One region of the Leisingera sp. M523 genome, then DNA from elsewhere that is predicted to be linked to it. Evidence: riboswitches for the same ligand, from Rfam matches in the RefSeq annotation. Region 1 holds a riboswitch; each other region holds the start of a gene.
The links. Region 1 has a riboswitch for cobalamin ahead of K3557_RS15240 (hypothetical protein). Riboswitches for the same ligand answer to the same signal wherever they lie in the genome.

Region 1 (3,761 bases):
ATAGTAGCCCCATTCCGGTGTGTTCCATAATCCGGACCAGCTGGAGCAGTACTGGCCGTCTTCGATTTTATAACGTGCTTCCGAAGGGGCGGCGTCGCCTTGCTTGATCCAGAGCGTCAGTCCGGACTCCGAGAAATACTGGCGGGTATGGCTCTCGAAATGCAGCCCTTCAATCGTTTTCCCGGTCAGCAGGTCCATGATCTCTCCGGTGGACAGCGGCTGTTCGGCGGCGGCAAATGTTGCGCAGGCACTCATGACAGCACAGGCCGGCAGAAAGGTCTTAAACATTGGCAATCCCCTTGCATAAAGTCTGAATACCGGGAATTGCCTAGAGCCGATCAGGCAGACGGGCCAGCCTGATGCCGAACACATTTCTGTCAGCCGGATATGTTTCGGGCCGCAGGGAACCGCACCAGCCCGTTCGGGTTGCGGATCACAGTGCCATCATCCGCTCTGCTTCCCGCGCGTTCACCGTTTTCGGCAGCGCCTCCATCAGCGCGCAGGGGCGGGCGTCCAGTTTCGAGGCCGCAAAACCGGTGCCGTCGCGGCTGAGGATGGCATCGGCAAAGCGGTCCAGCCCCTCGCGCGGCGCCTCTTCACCGACACCGCAATACAGCCGGATCCGGTCGTGGCCGGCGGCAAACTGCGCCGGGCAGCTGCGCGGGCAGCCGTCCAGTGCGGTGGTGCCGGTGATCTCGAAATCGTCTTGCGTCAGCGGTTTTGCCTTGGTCATCGCCTCGGCCAGTTTGGTGATCATCCGCTGTGCCGCGGGGCAGGGGCGCCCCAAATACTTGCAATCTGTTGCCGCATAGAAATGCGTCTGGTCGGTCCACATCATATCTGCGCCCTCCGCGCGTGGCACGGGGGTCATGGGGACAAGAGACCGGATGAAAGACGGATCACAGCCGCCGCAGCCATCAGACCCTGTCCGGACACCCCGCCCGGGTTCGAGTTACACGTCTGATGGCAGGTCTCCTGACTTGCGGGTCGATGCTTTCCCGATCCTTCCCGGCCTCGTTTCGAGGGCCAGTGGCTCTATCGGGGTCGCTCGCCGCTTACAGTTGCGGGGGCAGTCTCGGACTGGGCCAGCTTGCGCAGGCCGCACCGTGTTCCCTTTTCATCCCGGACACAAGATTCTGTGGCACGGGAACCATCAGCACAAGCGGTAGCGGTTGGGTGCCCGAGTCGTCAATTGTTTTTCTGCATCTGCAAATACAGCCCCCGGATCACATCCGAGTCGCGCCGCACCCGGGCCAGCTGCCAGCCGCCCTGCAGCAGGATGTAGAAATTCTCCGCCGCCGCGCGGGCCTCAGGTTCGGGCAGGCCCAGGCGGCGGGCGTGGCGGGTGGTTTCAGTAATCCAGCCCTCGAACAGATGCGCGGCGTGCTGGTGGAACGCCTCGTTCTCCGGCCCTTCGAACAGGGTAGCCGAAACCGGGCAGCCGCTCCATTTTCCTTGTTTGTCAAACAGCTTGGCGAGTTTGTAACAGACCGTCTTGGCCCCCTCCCGAAAGGTGGGCGCCGGGGTGAAAGATGCCTCTATCAGCAGCAGCATCTGCCCTGACGCCCAATCCGCTGCGGCCAGGGCCAGATCGGATTTGCCACTGGGGAAATGGTGATAAAGCGAGCCCTTGGGCGCCCCCGCCTCAGCCAGCAGTTCCGCCAGCCCGGTGCCGCTGTAGCCCTTGTTGCGGAACAGGCCGACGGCGGCGCGGATCAGCCGCTCGCGGGTTGGGGGCAGGCTGGTCCCGCCTGCCTTGGCTGTCGTTACGTCATTCATGGCGGCAACTTGACAGCATTGGACCGATTGGTCCAGAGATGAATTAGACCAATCGGTCTAGGTCAAACGACTCAGGAGGCTGCCATGCTGGACAAAAGCGCAGAACATAACGCGGTTATCCGCGAGGAGGCCCTGCGGTTTGCATCTGGCACCCACATGCTGGCCGGGCGGCTGTACCACCCTGCGGGGCCGGCGCGGGCAGCAGTGGTGCTGAATGGCGCAACCGGGGTGCCGCAGCGCTTTTACCGGCATTTCGCGCGCTGGCTGGCAGCAGAGCAGCAAGTGGCCTGCCTGACCTATGACTACCGGGATTTCGGAGACTCGGCGCGGGGCCATCCGCGCCATTCCGACGTAACAATGGTTCAATGGGCGCTGGAAGATCAGCCAGCCGCCAGGGCCGAACTGCAACGGCACTATGCGGGCGTGCCGTTGTGGGTGATCGGCCATTCTCTGGGGGCAATGCTGATGCCCCTGCAGGATGGCCTGAAGGACGTCGCCCGCATGATCGTGGTTGCGGGCGGCTTGGTGCATCACCACGATCATCCCTGGCCCTACCGCGCGCTGGCGCTGGCTTTCTGGTTCGGCCATGTGCCGCCATTGGTCCGTGCCTTGGGCTATCTGCCCGGGCGCGCGGTGGGGTTCGGGGCCGATTTGCCTGCCGGAGTGTACTGGCAGTGGCGGCGCTGGTGCACCACGCCCGGCAGCTACCTGCCGGAAACCGGCTTGGCCTTGCCGCGGCCCAAATGGGCAGGCACCGGCGTGCCGGTGGATTTGTATGCGATGGCGGATGACGGCGTTGTGCCGCCCGCGGCCGTTTGGCGGCTGGGGGACGTCTTTGGCGATGTGCCGCAGCGGCGGACTGTGCTGGTGCCGCAGGAGGCGGGCGTGCAGAAGATTGGCCACCTGGGCGCCTTTGCCCGCGCCAATGCGGCCCTGTGGCCGCGGCTGCTGCCGCCGCAATAGCACGGCGCCCCGCCAAACCTTGGGATCAGGCGGAGCGGTTCAGCCGTTCCTCGGTGATCCGGGCATAGTCGGCCAGCCGCAGCTTGAACCGGCGGGTGAGGTTGCTGCGGGCCAGTTTCAGCGATTGCACCAGCAGCCGGCCGGTCAGGGTGGTCGGCGCCAGCTTCAATTGCACCGACATCCGGGTCCGCCGCGGCGACAGCGCCAGCAGCTCAACCTCAAGCTGGCCGTCCAGGCCGCTGCCGCTGCCGGTCAGCGCCAGCCCGGTGACCGGGGTATAAGACGCCAGCGTCAGCCTGATGTCGCGCTGCTTGCCGCGAAACCGAAAGCCGATATCCCAGGCCAGGCCGTTTTCCGGATGGGCGGTGTCGCCGGTCCGCTGCACGTCGATGCCGCGCCGCAGGGCCGAGCGCTCCAGCAGTCCGAAATCGGAGACCGCGCCAAAGACGTCGGCAATCGGGGCTTCGATATCTTCTTTGCTTTGAAATTCCATGCGCGCCTGCTTTGGTTGCGCTGCCGTGCCGGCGCGCCGTTTTCGGCAATATGCTATTTAGTCCAGGGTGTCCGCAAGCCAGTTCTTGAGCAGAAAATGCGCAATTGCCCCCTGACGTGACGGCTTTAGAACCGGGTGTTCGCCGGCAAAGACCGTCATCATGTCCTGGCGGCTGACCCACAGCGCGTCTTCGATCTCAGCCGGGTCGATGGTGATCTCCGTGCTCAGCGCCTCGCCCGCGCAGCCGAACATCAGCGACATCGGAAAGGCCCAGGGCTGGCTCGACAGGTAGCTGACCCGCCCGACCTGCACGCCGGTTTCTTCAAAAGTTTCGCGGCGCACGGCTGCTTCCAGCGTCTCACCCGGTTCGACAAAACCTGCCAGCAGCGAATACATCCCCTCGGGCCAGCCGGGGGACCGGCCCATCAGCACAGCATCGCCATGGGTGATCAGCATGATCACCACCGGGTCGGTGCGTGGGAAATGAGGTGCCTTGCAGGCGGGGCAGATCCGCTGCCAGCCTGCC
Region 2 (3,761 bases), 450 kb from region 1:
GCGGCGCCAGCAATGCAAGGATCAGAATGCAGGAGCGGATCATGCAAGGCTTCCTTTTGCGTCGAAAAACAGCTCAGGCTTCACGCGCCGCGCCAGGAAAATGGCAGCGCCGGACAAAAGCGCTTCGATGATCACCACCGGAATATGGGAAAAGAATACCAGTTTCGCGGCCAGGATGAACTCATCGCCGGACAACATCAACGATACCGCCACGGCCAAAGTTGTGGCAGCAATGGCCGCGCCGCCGCCGATTCCGCCCCAGATGGCACCCTGCAGAGGCGAGCCGCGGGCCACCAGCGGGCGGAATATCAGCCCGACCAGAACTGCAGGCAGGGCGATGTTCACGGCGTTCACGCCCAGCACGGTCAGCCCGCCGAAGCCAAAGAACACCGCCTGCAGCAGCAGTCCGACAAACAGGGCCGGAAAGGCCGCCCAGCCCAGGACCAGCCCCGCAAGCCCGTTCAGGATCAGGTGAACCGAACTCGGCCCGATCGGGACATGGATCAGGGAGGCCACAAAGAAACTGGCAGAAAGAACCCCCGCCGCCGGAATACGTTCCAGCGGCAGGCTCCGCAGCCCCATGGCGATACCGCCGACGGCGGCAACCGCGCCGCCGATCACAACCGGATTCGACAGTGCGCCGTCTACGATATGCATGGTGCTATTCTCACTTCAGCTCTTCAGCGTGGATCCACAACACAGCGTCCTGGCTAAGCTCCTTGCCGTCATGCTCAGTCGCCGGGCCGGAGCCGAGGGCGGCAAATCCCCAGTGGCCCGCTTTCGGAATGCCAAAGGAAAAGACGCCATTCTGGTCTGCGATCGCAACGATGGCGCCGCCGGACATCGGCTGAACCGTCGGGTTGGTTGTGGAAAAAGCCGCAAGGTCCGGCTCTGATGCCATGAACTCAACCTCGATTTCGGCGCCCGGAACCGGCTTGCCATCCGCCAGCACCTGACCCGAGAAGGTAGAGCCAACAATGACGTTATAGGGCTTGTTCAGCGGCAGGATCTCGGTTTCCAGGCCCACTGGCTGATCCCAATCGGTGGGCAGGGTGTTGCGGTTCAGCACGACTTTGGAAATCTGCTGAATATAGATGTCTTCGCTTTCCTCGTAGTAGGGCGCGGGCACAGTCACCACCACATAGTCGCCCGAGCGCTTGACCGGAATCGACGCCCTGTAGGCGGCGGCTTCGTTCTCCGCGCCCTTGAATGTGGCCGGTTCCAAGCGGTCCGAAAGATCAACCTTTTCGCCCTTGTGAACCATAAAAAATTCTTCTGGTTTGCCCATGTCCATCACATGGCCGTTTTCCAGCGGGTGCCAGAACACCAGCCCCATCGGCACATCGCCGGGCTTCCCGATCAGCACGTTTTCAGTGTAGTTCAGCTGGAAATGCGCCGATGCGGTGACCGGCAGGGATACGGCCAGAGCTGCAGCCAGATATTTCAGTTTCATTTCGTCCTCATTCGACGACACAGGCGCACCTGCAATCAGGAATGAACAACGGGGATAGTGGCACGGAGAAGCCTGAACGGCAGCCGCGCCAGACGCGCACCCCGGCGTCCGGTGGAAAAGGGCAGACACTCCGCTAGCGAAGTCTTTGTCCTGTGTCCGGCAGGTCTCCTGACTCGCGGGTCTTGGTTCGGCTGGCCTTCCCGGGAAAGATCCCAGTGGCATGTTCAGCGTCACTCACCGCTCACAGTTGCGGGGGCAGTCACGGATTTGGTCCCTTATGGGTACGCCGCACCGTGTTCCCTATTTCTTCCGCTGCGCATTGAAACACTCGCGGAACCGGTCACACTGGCTGAATGGCAAAACCATTTTACTGAGTCAAGCTTCCCGTCTTCTGTTCAGTTGCCGAATGAGTACTTCCTTGCGGTGCTCCATGATTGATCAGCCCCACTTGAATGGTCCAGTTTGATTGTTAGTGCATGACTTGCCTTGGGTCCATCTGGACGATGGTTTCCGGCGCCGGTGGGCGATAGCCCAGAGCACTATGAGGGCGTTTGGTGTTGTCGTGTTTCCTCCATTCTTCGATGAGGATTTGCGCCTCGCGCAGGCTGTAGAAGAGTTCGCCGTTCAAGAACTCGTCCCTGAACCGTGCGTTGAAGCTCTCGCAATAATCTCAGCGGTGCCGAGTGCGTTGAAGCGGTTGATGAGTGCGATGCGGATATGGATCTCGGCGGGTTGGCGGTCGGGGTCTCTTGCGGCAATGCGCTCGCCGAATGCCTTTAAGCAGCGCATCTTTGCCTCGATCCGGCTTCGGACGTGGTATCCTGTCCAGCGCTTCCAGAAGGCTCGACCGTAGTGTCGGGTGGCTCGCAGAGTTTCGTCTCTGACCTGCGCAGCCGGACAATCTTCTTTCCACAACCGGCCATTCTTGCGGATCGGGATGATCGGGGCCGCGTCGCGTTCGAGGATCGCGGCATGGCAGCGTCGCGTGTCATAGGCACCATCGGCGATCACGGTGCCGATGTCTTCGTCCTCGGGGAACTGACCCAACAAGTCCGGTAAGACCGGGCTGTCCACTGCCCGGCAGTGGTTTGCGCAGCATAACCACGAGAGGGGCCGTCGCGGCTGGGGGTGAATTCGACGGCACGGATGTCAGACGTGGCAGCGTCCATCGCAAGATGAACCTTGCGCCCCTCTCATTGATTGCTCTGCAATCAACTGCCGGGCAGCCATTGGCGCCGCCCCTGAACGCCGTGCTTGCGGGCCTGCCACTCACCATCGCCAAGGAACTTGATCCCGGTGCTGTCCACAAGCAGGTTCAGCGGCCCATCGGCGCGGCGATATGGGATCTGGACGGCCAGCGTTCTATGGGCTTACGCGGCCCCACTGGGGCCACGGTCCCATCTCACTCTGTCGGCGGCACAGCGTAGAGAAATCCGGAACGGGCCAGTCCAGACCCGCCAGGTGCAAAAGGCTGGTGACCATCCCGACGGTCTGCCGGAGAGGCAGCTTGAACAGAACCTTGATCGACAGGCAGAACTGGATTGCCGCATCCGAGAAAACCGCAGGGCGACCGGGGCTGCCATCAGGCGGCGCGAGCCAGGTCATCTCTTCGTCCAACCAGATCAGAAGCGACCCGCGCTTTCTGAGCGCATCGTTGTAGCTGGACCAATTCGTCGTACGGTAGCGGGCAGGTGCGGGCTTGCTCATCTGCCCCGTCTAACCGAATGGATTCGTGATGTGAATCCTTAGAACTCAGAGTTCTGCAACAACGCCCCTCCAATGTAGCGCGCGTGGCCAGCAGCGCTACATACAACACCTTTATTGAAGAACTGACGAGCATAATGAAAGCGCGGGGCCTCGGCAATCTGGACCCGCATGATTTCGGAACTCCATTATGGGCAATGGTGTATGGATTTGCCAGTTTGCTGATCGGAAAACCTGCAAATCTGGACAACAGCAGCCAAGCGCTCCGAGGCCGCAAAGCAGACGCCACCTGAGCTTACGTCCGGGGCTACCAGACCGGCTAGCACCCTGGCCGCAGCCCGATGCAGACTTCCGGCACGGTTTGGTTCCGGATTAAGTAAGTTCTAACCGGTTTCTCCGCCGGCAGGTATCTGATCCGGCAATTTGGGCTGCCACGCTGGCTTCACGAGCTCCCCCTCGACGTTTGCGCAACAAGGCCTGGCACTATTGCCGGACGCCTCAGTCCGGCCCGTTTAAAGGCACCAGTATCGGGCAGTTTGTGCAGGCGCGGCTGTCGCACAGCCGGCAGGTCCGCAGCTTGTGCGTGTCGTCACCGGCAGCAGCT
Region 3 (3,761 bases), 210 kb from region 1:
AGGGCCGTTTTCAGCACATCATCCTTGCTGAGGGTCCGGCTGCCCCTGGGCGGGCGGCCCATGCGCGGGGGCATCGGTCAGGCTACCCGGAACGTGGTCTGGACCATGCCGGTGGGCAGGATGCGGGAGCTTGCCACCTGGAGGTCGATGTCCCGGTCCAGGCTGCCGAACAGCGGAATGCCGCTGCCGATCAGAATCGGGACCGTTGTGATGGTCAGATCGGTGATCAGCCCCTGGCGCAGGAAGGACTGCACCATCCGTCCGCCGTCGATATAGGCGCGGGTCCAGCCCTCTTCTTGCAGCTCCTGCATAAGGTCTGCGGGTGCGGCGGTGCTGAGGCGCACCTTGTCCTTCAGCTTCTCGGGAATGTCCTGTTCGGTCAGGCTGTTGCTGAGGACCACAACAGGTTTGCTGTAGGGCCATTGGCCGAACCCGAGCAGGGTGCGGAACGATCCGGTTCCCATGACCAGCCCGTAGACGCTGTCCATGAAGGCGGCAAAGCCGCCATCGTCATCTTCGGCAACAGGCTGTTTGTGCAGCCAATCCAGCGAATGGTCCTGGCGGGCCACAAAGCCGTCGAGGCTGGTGGCGATGAAGACGTGGCCGGTGGTCATCGGATTCTCCTGTGCACGCATTTAATTATACGAAATATAATTAAGTGCACGCCGCGTTCCAAGGGGCCGGCGCAAGATTCACTGCGTGCGAATCGATTCGGTGGATCAGCAGCGGGTAACCGCATGAAAGATAAGCGCTTGCCGCAAACGGGCTGGCGGATGCCGGTTTGAGTTTCTGGACATCCCTGTCCCGCCCGGCTCGGCAAACATGCATGTCTTTTTCCGGTTTTTGCGGGTCGGTTTTGTTTCCGATGGCGGGAAATTTTTCAGGCAATACCGCAGATAGCAAGGTGCCGCCCCTTGGGGCGGAGAATTGGGAAGCTGGTGAAACTCCGGCACTGCCCCCGCAACGGTGACCCCGGGCAAGGCATGGCAATGACCACTGAAGCAAGCGCTTCGGGAAGGTGCCAGGCCCCGCCGCCGAATGGCCCCGGGACAGTCCGGAAACCAGCCTTGCCATGAAAACGTCAACCGCGGACGGCGGCGGGGCGGTTGCGGCGCGTGTCCGCAATCCCTTTGCCTATGCCTGCGACCAAGCCAACACGCCGCGGGGATGCGGCAGAGGAGAGAAGCAGATGCTTCACGACAGCGAAATTCTGGCCAAGCTGATGGCGCGGCAGAAAAACTATTCTCTGGAACAGGCGTTCTATACCGATCCGGGTGTTCTGGACCTGGACCTGCGGCAGATCTTCTACCGCGAGTGGCTGTTTGCCATTCCCGCCTGCGAAGTGCCGAAACCGGGCAACTATGTGACCCATCAGGTGGGGTCGTATAACGTCATCATCGTGCGTGGCACTGATGGCGAAGTGCGTGCTTTCCACAACGCCTGCCGCCACCGCGGTTCGGTTGTGTGCAAGGCGAAGAAAGGCAATTCGCCCAAGCTGGTCTGCCCCTACCACCAGTGGACCTACGAGCTGGACGGCAAACTGCTGTGGGCGCGGGACATGGGGCCGGATTTCGATGCCTCCAAACACGGGCTGAAGCCGGTGCATTGCCGCGACCTGGCCGGGCTGATCTACATCTGCCTGGCGGATGAAGCGCCGGATTTTAACGGTTTTGCCGAGGTGGCCCGCCCCTATCTGGAGCCGCATGATCTGGGCAATGCCAAGGTGGCCTTTGAAAGCTCGATCATTGAGAACGGCAACTGGAAGCTGGTCTGGGAAAACAACCGCGAGTGCTACCACTGCGGCGGCAACCACCCGTCGCTGTGCCGGACCTTCCCCGAGGATCCGTCGGTGACAGGCGTTGAGGGCGGCGAGACCCCGCCGCATCTGCAAAAGCACTTTGACCGGATCGAAGCGGCAGGCTGCCCGGCGCAGTTCCGCATGGATGCGCGCGGCCAGCACCGGCTGGCACGGATGCCGCTGAACGAAGGCGCTGAAAGCTACACCATGGACGGCAAGGCGGCAGTGGCCAAGCCGCTGGGCCGGGTGCCCTTTGCGGATGCCGGCACGCTGCTGAAGTTCCATTATCCGACCACCTGGAACCACTTCCTGCCGGATCATTCCCTTGTGTTCCGTGTCACTCCGATCAGCCCGACCGAGACCGAAGTCACCACCAAATGGCTGGTGCACAAGGATGCGGTTGAGGGCCAGGACTATGACATCAAGCGCCTGACCGAGGTCTGGATGGCGACCAATGACGAGGACCGCATCGTGGTCGAGGACAACCAGCAAGGCATCAACTCCCCCGCCTATGAACCCGGCCCCTATTCCGAAGTGCAGGAAAGCGGCGTCATTCAGTTCTCCAACTGGTATGCCGAGCATCTGACCCGCGCGCTGACCGGCCGCCATCTGATTGCGGCGGAGTAAGATCATGGGATTGCAGGCCAATTTTGAGACATTGGACGAAACCCTGGCGTGGAAGGATGACGAGATGCTGGAATGCGTCTCGGTTGTTCCGGAAGCTCCGAACACCGCCACCTTCAGCTTCCGCGCGCCGTCCGGCGCGTGGTTTAAATACCAGCCGGGCCAGTTCCTGACACTGGAACTGCCGGTGCCGGAAGGGACCGTCTGGCGCACCTACACCATCAGCTCGTCGCCCTCGCGGCCATTGTCGATCTCGGTAACGGTCAAGGCCCAGGGCGACAGCATCGGCACCCGCTGGATGCTGGACCATCTGCGCCCCGGCAGGATCCTGCGCGCCTCTGGCCCGGCAGGGGTGTTCACCCTGCCAAAGCGCCCGAATGGCAAGTTTCTGTTCATCTCCGCAGGCTCGGGCATCACGCCCAGCCTGTCGATGACACAGTATCTGTTCGACCGCGGCCAGTCGCCCGACATCTGCTTTATCAACTGCGCCAAACGCCCCAGCGAGATCATCGCCCGTCAGCAGCTGGAAAGCATGGCGTCGCGGCTGCCGGGGTTGAAGCTGAACCTGGTGGTGGAAGAGGACGATCCCTATCAGGTCTGGACCGGCTACCGCGGCCAGCTGAACCAGATCATGCTGGGCCTTATCGCGCAGGATTATCTGGAGCGCGAGGTCTACTGCTGCGGGCCGGAACCCTTCATGCAGGCGGTGCGCGACATGCTGAACGGCCTGGGCTTTGACATGGAGAACTACAATCAGGAGAGCTTTGGCGCGCCGGTTGAAACAGCCGCTGATGTGCCCGAGATCGACGATGTGGTGCCGGAGGAAACTGCTGCCGCCGAGATCAGCTTTGCGGCGTCCGGTGTTATGGCAACCTGCACCGAAACAGATACGGTGCTGGCGGTGGCCAAGGCTTCGGGGCTGAACATCCCGTCGGGCTGCACCTTTGGCATCTGCGGCACCTGCAAGGTCAAGAAAACCGCAGGCGAGGTGCATATGGTCCACAACGGCGGCATTTCAGAGGAAGACGTGGAGGCCGGTTACATCCTGGCCTGCTGCTCCAACCCGATTGGCCGGGTTGAGGTCGATATCTGATGAAAACGGGCGCGCGCCGGATCTGGCGCGCGTCCTTTTTTTTAAGGCCTGATCAGGCTTCCAGCGCCAGTTTGTGCACGTGGATTTCGTTGATCGGGTGGCTCTCGGCGCCGATGATACCAGGGCGGGCGTGACGGTAAAGCGAGCGCCAGTAAGGCTGGATCACGGTGCCGTCGTCACGCATGAACTGCTCAATCTTCTCCATATGCCCCCGGCGGGTATCGGCATCGGCAATGGCTGAGGCGG
Region 4 (3,761 bases), 1.8 Mb from region 1:
TCAGCGCGTTGAACAGCTGCGAGCCTGCAATGCCGGCCAGCACAATTTGCGCTGCCGCAGCGCGGCTGCCGCCGGCCCCGGCGGCCCGGGCCAGCACGGCAACAAAGCCAAAGGCCAGCAGCGCGCCGTTAAAAGCGCCAAAGGACAACGACAGCGCACCGCCGCCAAGCCCTGCAATGGTCACCGCAACCGCCCCGGTCGAGGCGCCGGCGGAAATGCCCAGGATATAGGGATCTGCCAGCGCATTGCGCAGCAACGCCTGCAGCACCACGCCCGCCACCGCCAGCGCCGCCCCGCAGGCCCCCGCCACCAGCGCCCGCGGCAGCCGGTAGCTCCAGATAATGCCTTGATCTATCGGATCAACCGGCAGCGCTGCCCCGGCCAGCTTATTGGCCAGAACCGACAGCACAAGGTCAGGCGCAAGCGCCGTTTCCCCGATCATTGCGCCTGCCAGAACCGCCGCAATCAGCACCGGCAAGGCCAGGCACGCGCCCTTGACGCCCTGCCATGTGATTGCAGCGGCTGCACTCACTGGCTGGTGCCGATCACGCTGAGTTCAGCAGCCAGATCCTCCAGCGCCGGAATGGCACGGATGGTGGCATCCATCGCCTGGGCGTCCATCACAACGATGCGGTTGTTCTTGACTGCATCCATCTGGCTCGCCACCGGATCATTGCGCAGGAAGTCCAGCTTCTTTTCATAGTCATCCGCGGCAAAGCGGCGGCGGTCCATGCGGGCAATCACAATCACCGTCGGATTGGCCTTGGCGATGGTCTCCCAGCCGACCGTTGGCCATTCCTCGTCGGTCTCAACGACATTACGCAGGCCCAGCTGCTGCATCATGTAACCCGGCGCGCCCTTCTGGCCGGCCACAAACGGGTCGCTTTCCATCTCAGGCGACGAGAACCAGAACACGGCAGAGGCATCTTCCAGCGCGACCTGCTGCGCCTTGGCAACCGCCGCAGCCTCGCGCGCCTTGTAATCGGCGACCAGTTCGGCGCCCTTTTCAGCCTCGCCAAAAATCGCCGCCAGTTCCTCGATCCCCTGATACAGGCTGCCGGTGGTGAACATCTGCGTGCGGGTGCCGTCGCCGCCGGTGGTGTTGTCTTTGCCGACGCAATCGGCGGGCATCACATAGGTCGGAATGCCGAGGTCATGAAACTGCTCGCGCTTGGCAACGACGCCTTCCGGGCCGACGTGCCATTCGTACTGCGCTGCCACCAGACCGGGGCGTTTGGCGACCACGCTTTCAAAGCTTGGGTCGTTGTCGGCCAGACGGTCGATCTTGGCATTCATGTCTGCGTATTCGGGCAGCACGTCGTTGAACCAGACCGAGGTGCCCAGCACCTTATCGCCCAGCCCCAGCGCGTAAAGCACTTCGGTCGCCGCCTGGCCAACCGTTACCGAAGACGCTGCCGGCGCCTCGAAGGTGACCGACTGGCCGCAGTTTTCTATGGTCAGCGGAAAGGTTTCGCTGGCCGCCGCAGCCTGTGCGGCAGCGATGAAGGAAAGGCCGATCAGGCCGGAACGCAAAAACATGATATTCGATCTCCATGTGTCAATGACCGGAGAACGGGTGAAAGGGCATTGACCGGTAAGGCTGAGGGTCTGGCCCCCGCTTGCGGCACCGGAAAACGGCGGCGCATCTTACCGGCAACCTCCCCGGACAACCCCGCCCGGTGTCTTTCGGTTTTCACCGGCAGGTCTCCTGACTGGCGGGTCAATGACTGTGCCGTCTTCCCGGACCGTTTTGGCCCAGTGACGTCATGGCACAGCTCTCGCCGCCTACAGTTGCGGGGGCAGTTCCGTTTGGCGCCGGCAGGCACCGCGGATTCCCTCTTAGCCCTTTCGGGACCGGTAATGCGCGGGTAGCGCATCCCTTTCGTTGCGGCAAGAAAAAGTTTTGATGCAGAGGGAATTCTGCAAACCGGGCGCAGCCAGAGCAACTGGGCCGCGTCTTGTCCGGATGACGGCCCTGCCCGGTTATTCGACCACGATCAGATCAGTATCCATCGCCTTGAGCATGTCCTTGATGGCCTGCGGCGGCTGTGCGTCCGTATAGAAGACCTCGAATTTTGTATCCTTGCCGACCGACACCGGTGCGCGCTTGTTGAACTTGTCATGATCGGCCACAACAATCCGGACCTGCGCATTGGCCGCCGCGACACGGGCCAGGTTAGCCTCTTCGAGATCATGCAGCATGAAGCCCAGTTCGGCATTGATCGCCCCGGCCGAAAAGATGGCAAACTGCACGTTCAGCCGCCGCACCAGATCCAGCGCTTCGGCCCCGAAGGCACCGCCGTCATGCGGGCGCAGCTCGCCGCCCGCCAGAAACACCCGGTTGTTGTTGCGCGAGGCCAGCGCATGGGCCACCAGCACGGAATTGGTCACCACAAAGAGGTTTGACCGCTGCCGCAGCTCCTGCGCTACATAGGCGGTGGTGGAGCCGACATCCAAAAAGACCGAATCCCCGTCGCTGATGGTCTTGGCAACCTCGATGGCCAGACGCTGCTTTTCTGAGGCGTGTGTGTCCATCCGGCTTTGCAGCGGCAGCTCGTTCACATCTTCAACCAGATGCACCCCGCCGTGCACCTTGCGGACCGCCTGGGCATCCTCCAGCGTGCGGATATTGCGCCGGATGGTTTCATTGGACACGCCCAGCCTGCCGGCCAGATAGCTGACCCGGCAGGACCCGCCTGCCTGTTGCAGCGCCCGCAGGATTTCTTCTTCGCGCTGATTGGTGGTTTTGCGGCTTTTGGTCATTGGGCCTCCTGTTGTGTTGCTACGCCAGAAAGCCACAAAAAACAACACATGAACCCTCGGATACCGCGCCTGTCCGCCTCAAAACCCGCTTTCCTCGAAGGAATTGTGGTTTATTGTGGTTTTTTATTGACTGATCGGCACAATCGCCGCACCATCATAACAGGCGACGCCAAGAATCGCACAAAATGCCACATATCAGGGAATTCCTTATGCTGAGAAACTTCAACGCTTTGGGAGCCGTGGCGCTGACAGCCGCCGTTTCCGCTTCATCCGCCTGGGCCGCCGAGTCCTCCGACCCGATCAAACTGACTTTGCACGACTGGTCCGGCCAGTTGATCAACACCAAGATCATGGGCAGCATCCTGCAGGAGGCAGGGTATAACATCGAATATGTCCAGGCAGACTATATCGCGCAGTTTGCCGGGCTGAAGACCGGCGATCTGCATCTGGCGATGGAAATCTGGGAGACCACCGGGCGCGAGGCGCTGGACGACGCGACAGCCTCGGGCAAAGTTGTCAATGCCGGCGAAACCGGACTGATGGCGATCGAGGAATGGTGGTACCCCGCCTATATGAAAGACCGCTGCCCCGGCCTGCCCGACTGGCAGGCGCTGAAGGACTGTGCCGAGGAATTCGCAACGGCGGAAACCTCTCCCTACGGGCGCTATGTCGGCGGCCCAGTCACCTGGGGCGGTTTTGACGAAGAACGCGTCGAGGCGCTGGAGCTGGAATTTGAAGTGGTTCACGCAGGCACCGACGCCGCACTGTTTGCCGAACTTGAATCCGCCTATCAGCGCCAGGACCCGATTGTCCTGTGGGTATATGTGCCGCACTGGGCGCCGGCCAAATACGACGGTGAATTCGTGGAGTTCCCGCCCTATTCCGCGGAATGCTACACCGATCCTGCGGCGGGGGTGAACCCGGATCTGGCCTATGATTGCGGCAAACCGCGCGGCCCGATCTGGAAAGCCGCTTGGGCAGGGCTGCCGGAAAAATGG

Region 2: linked by a shared signal. The riboswitch ahead of K3557_RS17550 (DUF4198 domain-containing protein) and the one ahead of K3557_RS15240 (hypothetical protein) in region 1 are both predicted to bind cobalamin.
Region 3: linked by a shared signal. The riboswitch ahead of K3557_RS16260 (SRPBCC family protein) and the one ahead of K3557_RS15240 (hypothetical protein) in region 1 are both predicted to bind cobalamin.
Region 4: linked by a shared signal. The riboswitch ahead of K3557_RS03715 (ABC transporter substrate-binding protein) and the one ahead of K3557_RS15240 (hypothetical protein) in region 1 are both predicted to bind cobalamin.

What each region holds. Positions count from the first base shown of each region.
Region 1 covers NZ_CP081036.1:3,085,913-3,089,673, reverse strand. Annotated here, with positions in the region: gene K3557_RS15245 (hypothetical protein) at 1-288, opposite strand, end outside; gene K3557_RS15240 (hypothetical protein) at 434-838, opposite strand; cobalamin riboswitch at 948-1,170, opposite strand; gene K3557_RS15235 (TetR/AcrR family transcriptional regulator) at 1,189-1,779, opposite strand; gene K3557_RS15230 (serine aminopeptidase domain-containing protein) at 1,864-2,742, shown strand; gene K3557_RS15225 (SRPBCC family protein) at 2,768-3,235, opposite strand; gene nudC (NAD(+) diphosphatase) at 3,293-3,761, opposite strand, start outside.
Region 2 covers NZ_CP081036.1:3,533,584-3,537,344, forward strand. Annotated here, with positions in the region: gene K3557_RS17540 (cobalt ABC transporter permease) at 1-43, opposite strand, end outside; gene cbiM (cobalt transporter CbiM) at 40-657, opposite strand; gene K3557_RS17550 (DUF4198 domain-containing protein) at 668-1,453, opposite strand; cobalamin riboswitch at 1,594-1,809, opposite strand; partial or broken gene K3557_RS17555 (transposase) at 1,923-2,120, opposite strand; partial or broken gene K3557_RS17560 (IS5 family transposase) at 2,078-3,160, opposite strand; gene K3557_RS17565 (hypothetical protein) at 3,244-3,450, shown strand; gene K3557_RS17570 (MarR family winged helix-turn-helix transcriptional regulator) at 3,656-3,761, opposite strand, start outside.
Region 3 covers NZ_CP081036.1:3,292,543-3,296,303, reverse strand. Annotated here, with positions in the region: gene K3557_RS16270 (TetR/AcrR family transcriptional regulator) at 1-62, opposite strand, end outside; gene K3557_RS16265 (dihydrofolate reductase family protein) at 78-614, opposite strand; cobalamin riboswitch at 886-1,085, shown strand; gene K3557_RS16260 (SRPBCC family protein) at 1,190-2,425, shown strand; gene K3557_RS16255 (hybrid-cluster NAD(P)-dependent oxidoreductase) at 2,430-3,515, shown strand; gene K3557_RS16250 (ABC transporter substrate-binding protein) at 3,568-3,761, opposite strand, start outside.
Region 4 covers NZ_CP081036.1:782,253-786,013, reverse strand. Annotated here, with positions in the region: gene K3557_RS03720 (iron ABC transporter permease) at 1-532, opposite strand, end outside; gene K3557_RS03715 (ABC transporter substrate-binding protein) at 529-1,539, opposite strand; cobalamin riboswitch at 1,681-1,874, opposite strand; gene K3557_RS03710 (DeoR/GlpR family DNA-binding transcription regulator) at 1,984-2,763, opposite strand; gene K3557_RS03705 (ABC transporter substrate-binding protein) at 2,973-3,761, shown strand, end outside.